One region of the Citrobacter freundii complex sp. 2025EL-00176 genome, then DNA from elsewhere that is predicted to be linked to it. Evidence: predicted binding sites of a transcription regulator. Region 1 holds the regulator's gene; each other region holds the start of a gene.
What was found. The regulator PurR, encoded in region 1, represses purine synthesis genes. The targets are predictions, from matches to a motif close to CANGCAAACGTTTGCNTG.

Region 1 (2,207 bases):
TTTCAGGAAGTGTTTAATGGCGTCTGGGACGCGCTTTCAGATGGGCGCGTAGAGCTGGCTATTGGCGCCACGCAGGCCATTCCGGTAGGGGGGCGCTATACCTTCCGCGACATGGGCATGCTGAGCTGGAGCTGCGTGGTGGCCAGCCATCATCCGCTGGCGTCAATGTCGGGGCCGCTAAGCGATGATACGTTGCGCAACTGGCCGTCGCTGGTGCGCGAAGATACCTCGCGTACATTGCCGAAACGTATTACCTGGTTACTGGATAACCAAAAGCGCGTTGTGGTTCCTGACTGGGAATCTTCAGCGACCTGCTTGTCTGCGGGATTGTGTGTGGGCATGGTACCAACACATTTTGCCAAACCGTGGATTGATAGCGGTAAATGGGTCTCGTTGCAGTTGGAGAATCCCTTTCCTGATGCCGCGTGTTGTCTGACATGGCAGCAGAACGACACCTCGCCCGCACTGAGCTGGTTGCTGGATTATTTAGGGGATAGCGAAACGCTGAATAAAGAATGGTTGCGGGAGCCAGATGAGGCCCCCGCACAGCAGGCTTAACGACGATAATCGCGGAATGGACCGTCAGCAACGGAGCGGCGCTCTACCAGACGCGGATGAACCTCGATCGACTGCGACTCTTCGCGTTTATTCACGATGCGGTCTAACAGCATGTTGAAGGCCGTTTCACCCAGTGAATCCTTAGGTTGGTGAATGGTCGTCAGCGCTGGCGTGAAGAAGCGGGCGTTGCGCACGTTATCATAACCGATGAGCGAGACATCCTGCGGTACGCGCAGTCCCATCTCGTCAGCAGCGCACAGCGCGCCCATCGCCATGATATCGCCACCGCAGAACACGGCGGTCGGACGATGCGACTGTGAAAGAATTTGCTGCATGGCGCGATAACCGGACTCAGGTTCAAAATCGCCCTGTACAATCCAGTTGTCGGGAACCTTAATCAGCGCTTCTTCCATCGCTTTCATAAAGCCAGCCAGACGACCGGCCCCGGTATTCCGTTCCATCGGGCCCGGGATCGCGCCAATCTCGCGATGGCCGCGTTCTATCAGATACCGACCCGCCATGTAACCGCCCTCGAAAGCGTTATCAATGACCGTATCGGTAAAATCAGCTTTAGCTTCGCCCCAATCCATCACAACCATCGGAATATGGCGATACTCTTCGAGCATCGAAAGCAGTGATTCCGGATACTCAGAACACATCACCAACAGACCATCAACACGCTTTTGCGCCATCATTGACAGATAGGCCTGCTGTTTTTCAAGGCTGTTCCATGCGTTGCCCAGAATCAGGGTATAGCCTTTCTGGAAACAGTTTTTCTCAACGGCTTCGATAATTTCGGCGAAATAGGCCGCTTCACTGCTGGTCGCCAGCAAGCCGATAGACTTGGTGTGATTCACCTTCAGGCTGCGCGCAACTGCGCTTGGAGAATAGTGCAGCTCTTTGATCGCAGCCCAAACCGCATTACGCGTTTCTTCCGCGACAAAGCGCGTCTTGTTAATTACGTGTGATACGGTTGTAGTGGAAACGTTTGCTCGCTTCGCTACATCTTTAATTGTTGCCATTACATCTCACTCCAGACCATATCCTAAGCTCCTGAGAATACTCCAGGTAAACGTTTGCCTTCACACACCCTTAACGCAACGTAGGGGTTGCGGCACGCCGGGAAAACGACACGGAACGTCAGGAAGGGGTCAATGGCCGGTACGCTAATCAAGTAAGCGTGGAATTTTGTCTGATCTTAACGAAAAGGGGAAGAGTTAAAAGCAGTTATCAATATAAATCGTGAGAGATTTTTGCTTTCAAGTGTGTAAAAATGCGCAATATCACTTTTTGTGTGGGAATAAAAAGGAGAAAACTTGATGAGCACCGATCTGAAATTTTCGTTAGTGACTACCATTATTGTTCTGGGTTTGATCGTCGCGGGTGGCCTCACCGCAGCGCTGCATTGATTTCCCCGAGGGAGTTAGCTCTCCCTCATCCTTTCCGCATCTGTTTCCCCTCTATTGTTTGCGAATAAGCAAAAGTCTTTTGCAATTTTGTTAACTTTATTAATTTTGCGATCAATGTCATGCTTTTGACTCTTATTTTATGTCGCGCCACGGCTCGACGTTACGGAGTCGATATATGAAAATCAATTATCCCTTACTGGCACTGGCGATCGGTGCGTTTGGCATTGGCACCACCGAATT
Region 2 (2,207 bases), on a different contig from region 1:
GAGCCTCCCTTGCACGTTCACGGGTATAGCGATATCAGAGAAGCAATGCACATAAGGTGAACGGAAACTTATTCAGAGCAAAACGTTCTCCATACATGCTTAACTGATCATCATTACAGCCTGGCTGTGGAACAAAAAAAGCCAGCGGTTAAGCTGGCTTGTCTGCGATAAATATCGGGATTAGAAGTTGTAACCTACAACCAGGTAACCACCCCAACCGGTTGATTTCGCAGTGAAGTCGCTACCATCCCAGTTCAGGGTATCCCCACCTTTCCACTGGCCGCCGTTATGGAAATAACGCGCGACTACGGAGTAGTGCCAGTGATCGTAGTTCAGCGCCAGCACGTGGCTGGAAGCGATAGAGTTGCTGGTGCGGTTCGGATCATCACCCAAATCTGAACCCCAGTCGAAGTTGGTGAAGCCGATGTAGGTCAACTGACCGCCCCAAACCTGGGTGATCGGTACAAAGTATTTCACTTTGAAACGGTAACCATCCCACTCGTTTTCGTTGGAGGCGCCATAGTTCTGCCACTGGTATTTAGCATACACGTTCAGGGACAGACCCATCGGCAGACCAGTGTCGATATCGGTACCCAGACCCATATACCAGGTGCTCTGGCGGCTGGCTTTGTTATCACCCATATCGTAGATGTAGTTGTTGGCGAAGTACCATTCTTTGAACGGTCCAAAGCTCAGGTCAGCACCGGTCAGTTTGTCGATGGAGAAACGCGGTTCGATTTCCATAAACAGCGGGGAACCATCAGACCAGATGCCTTTGTCGTTACCGTTACCCCAGTCGAAGGTTTTCGGGATATCGATGTAGCCATAGAAGTCAAACCAGTCTTTTTTGGCAAACGCTTCGTATTCCAGATACACGTCGTTGTTCAGTTTCGGAGAGAAACGGGTGTGGTAGCTGCCCACCACGTTGACGCTTTGGTGCCACCAGTCTGACAGATATTGCGGTTTGTCATTTTCTGCTGCGTTGGCAGTAAAAGACGAGGAGAGCGCCAGCACTGCACCGGCTGCAAGTAATGTTTTTTTCATATGTATGCCACTGTTTGAAATCCCTTTCGGGAGTGAAAAATGCGCAAATTGCGTTTCTAAATATTTCGTAATTCTTCGGAGCCTATTATAAAAATCATTGTTCACAAAAATATGTCTTGTTTCACAGTTCTATCATTTACGTAATCGATTGCGTTCACGTTTGCGTACTTTAGGCGGCGAATTGTACTGGCTCCTATGAATGTTGCCAAGTTTTAACAGAAATATCGCTTATGTCAGGGGAGTAACAAAAGAGGCGGAAATGATGTTGCGGAACGCACAAAACGTTCCGCGAAAAAGTTTATTGGCTAACAGGCTGTACGTCGTGAATGCGAACAAATCCCAACTGGTCGGGGGAGAGACCATTTATCTGCAACGGAATATCTACGTCGCTGGGGGCAAGAATACTTGCCGGGGCGTTGACCAGTTGGTTCTGAACGTTCACTTCCTGATAATTCTCCGTGGTACCCTGAATTTGGCCGTACTCGACGGTGGCGCTAAAGGCGGGTAAAGGTGTATTGGATTCACCCTGAATCCGCAGCGTCAGGCGCGTGCCGTCGGCGTTCGGCGCAATATTCACCAGAGACATACGTAACGTGCCGATCTGACTCTCCAGACGGGCAGGGGTTTTGGAGCCCGGTAACAGGTAGGCGCCACTGGTCGATTTGGCATTCAACATATTTTGTTGCGTAATTTTTACCGTTTCCTGATTAAGCTGCGTCATCTCTTTATTTAGCGTGCTTACGCTTTGATGCATCTGGCGTACTTCGCTTTGCTGCGCGCAGGCGCTAAGACTAAAGAGGCTTCCCACCAGGAGAATTCTTAGGTAACGTCTTGTCATTGTGATTACTTCCTTCATTGTCGCGATAGCATAATGGTAGTGTGCGCAGAGCACGAAGGCATCGATCCTTTGTCTCAAAAGCGCTGCGCCTTTGTTGTCACGCCAGTTCAGGGTAAAATAGATTGCTGTTAACCACTGAGGTACAGGACGCCGTATGCATTGCCCATTCTGTTTCGCCGTAGACACTAAGGTAATTGACTCTCGTCTTGTAGGCGAGGGCTCCTCAGTACGCCGCCGTCGGCAGTGTCTGGTCTGTAACGAACGTTTCACCACTTTTGAAGTGGCTGAACTTGTCATGCCGCGCGTTGTGAAGAGCAACGATGTG
Region 3 (2,207 bases), on a different contig from region 1:
CGCGCCCAGAATCAGGATACTTTTTATATCTGTACGTTTTGGCATGGCTCTTATTACTCCTGATTATTTCGCGGACTGACGGTATTGCTCAATTAACTCGATAAAATGGTCGAACAGCGGCGCAGCGTCGTGCGGGCCTGGGCTCGCCTCGGGGTGGCCCTGGAAGCTGAACGCCGGTTTATCGGTACGATGAATGCCTTGCAGGGTGCCGTCGAACAGGGATTTATGGGTTACGCGCAGGTTGGCTGGCAGCGAGTCTTCATCCACCGCAAAGCCGTGGTTCTGCGCAGTGATCATCACCACATTCTTATCCATGTCTTTCACCGGGTGGTTACCACCGTGGTGACCAAATTTCATCTTGATGGTCTTCGCACCGCTCGCCAGCGCCAGCAGCTGATGGCCGAGGCAGATGCCAAATACCGGAATGTCGGTCTGGAGGAATTTCTCAATCGCCGCGATGGCATAGTCGCACGGCGCCGGGTCACCAGGGCCGTTAGACAGGAAGATACCGTCCGGATTCATCTTCAGCACGTCTTCCGCGGAGGTTTTCGCCGGTACCACCGTCAGGCGGCAGCCGCGATCTACCAGCATGCGCAGAATATTGCGCTTGGCGCCAAAATCGTAGGCCACCACGTGGAACGGCAGCTCTTCTGCGGATTTCGCTTCCGGCAGGTCACCCGCCAGCGTCCAGCTACCCTGCGTCCAGCTGTAGGATTCAGCGGTGGTCACTTCTTTTGCCAGGTCCATCCCATTCAGGCCCGGGAACGCTTTGGCTTTTTCTAAGGCCAGCGTAGCATCCAGATTATCGCCTGCGATGATGCAGCCGTTCTGAGCGCCTTTTTCACGCAGCAGACGGGTCAACTTACGGGTATCGATATCGGCAATCGCCACGATGTTATGGCGCTTGAGGTAAGAAGAGAGGTCTTCGGTGTTGCGGTAGTTGCTGGCAATCAGCGGCAGGTCGCGAATGACCAGACCCTGAGCGTGTACCTGAGAAGATTCTGCATCGGCTTCATTGGTGCCGACATTACCGATATGAGGATAAGTAAGAGTGACGATTTGGCGGGAATAGGAAGGATCAGTGAGGATTTCTTGATAACCGGTCATTGAAGTATTGAAAACGACTTCCCCAACCGCCGAACCTGTTGCCCCTATGGCCCGACCGTGAAACTGGGTTCCGTCTTCCAGAACCAATAGCGCTGACTTAATCAAAACACCCTCCAGAGAATATTCACTCACTTTATTTGCATATTAATTCATTAACAGCTCATGAATCAATGCAAATTTGCTTACCTATGGATTTCTGGCAAACGGCGGCATTCTAGAGATAGCCCACGTAAAAGTCTACCCAAAAGGGCAATTTTTATTATTATTTTACGTCACTGGGATAAATCACTCGATTTAACAGGCAAAAAGATCAGCTAACTCAGGGTGGAAAACGCTTGCGGAAGGTAAAGAGTGTAAAAACCGGAAGAGCGATAGAAAAAAGTGGACCATTTGGTCAAAATTTACATTGAGATAACAGAATAAAGCAGAAAGATATAGATAAATACGAGTTTAAACAAAAAACTAAATTAAAAAACTAAAAATTAAAGGGCAATAAAATATTGCCCTATGTAATCAAATAATTATGATTACCATAACCACATCACGAAGGGTAACAAAACCTATAAACTGCGTAAATCAAGCACATCTTTCATATCAAAAAGACCATTTGACTTAGACTTCAGCCAAATCGCCGATCTCACTGCGCCATTGGCAAAGGTCATGCGGCTGGACGCTTTATGGGTGATTTCAATACGCTCGCCAATATCGGCAAACATGGCGGTATGTTCACCGACAATGTCACCGGCGCGTACGGTCGCAAAACCAATCGTGCCCGGTACGCGCTCGCCGGTGTAACCTTCGCGCGAGTAGACCGCGCAGTCTTTCAAATCTTTATCCAACGCCCCGGCGATCGCCTCGCCCATCGCCAGCGCCGTTCCCGACGGGGCATCCACTTTGTGGCGGTGGTGCGCTTCGATAATCTCGATATCGGTATAGTCACCCATCACTTTCGCCGCCTTCTCCAGCAGCTTCAGCATGACGTTAACGCCGACGCTAAAGTTGGCAGCGAAAACGATAGCAATCTCCTGCGCGGCATCGCGAATAGCCTGTTTACCGGCATCATCAAACCCGGTAGTGCCAATCACCATCCCTTTACCGTG

Region 2: the regulator PurR is predicted to act here: its motif matches at 1,182-1,199, upstream of ACVXHP_RS19370 (nucleoside-specific channel-forming protein Tsx).
Region 3: the regulator PurR is predicted to act here: its motif matches at 1,304-1,321, upstream of carA (glutamine-hydrolyzing carbamoyl-phosphate synthase small subunit).

Annotation. Positions count from the first base shown of each region.
Region 1 is NZ_JBRYHT010000001.1:771,032-773,238, forward strand. It holds gene punR (DNA-binding transcriptional activator PunR) at 1-558, shown strand, start outside; gene purR (HTH-type transcriptional repressor PurR) at 555-1,580, opposite strand; gene cydH (cytochrome bd-I accessory subunit CydH) at 1,878-1,967, shown strand; gene ACVXHP_RS03805 (MFS transporter) at 2,143-2,207, shown strand, end outside.
Region 2 is NZ_JBRYHT010000012.1:47,063-49,269, forward strand. It holds gene ACVXHP_RS19370 (nucleoside-specific channel-forming protein Tsx) at 181-1,044, opposite strand; gene ACVXHP_RS19375 (SadB/YajI family lipoprotein) at 1,343-1,882, opposite strand; gene nrdR (transcriptional regulator NrdR) at 2,037-2,207, shown strand, end outside.
Region 3 is NZ_JBRYHT010000006.1:70,627-72,833, reverse strand. It holds gene carB (carbamoyl-phosphate synthase large subunit) at 1-45, opposite strand, end outside; gene carA (glutamine-hydrolyzing carbamoyl-phosphate synthase small subunit) at 64-1,212, opposite strand; gene dapB (4-hydroxy-tetrahydrodipicolinate reductase) at 1,668-2,207, opposite strand, start outside.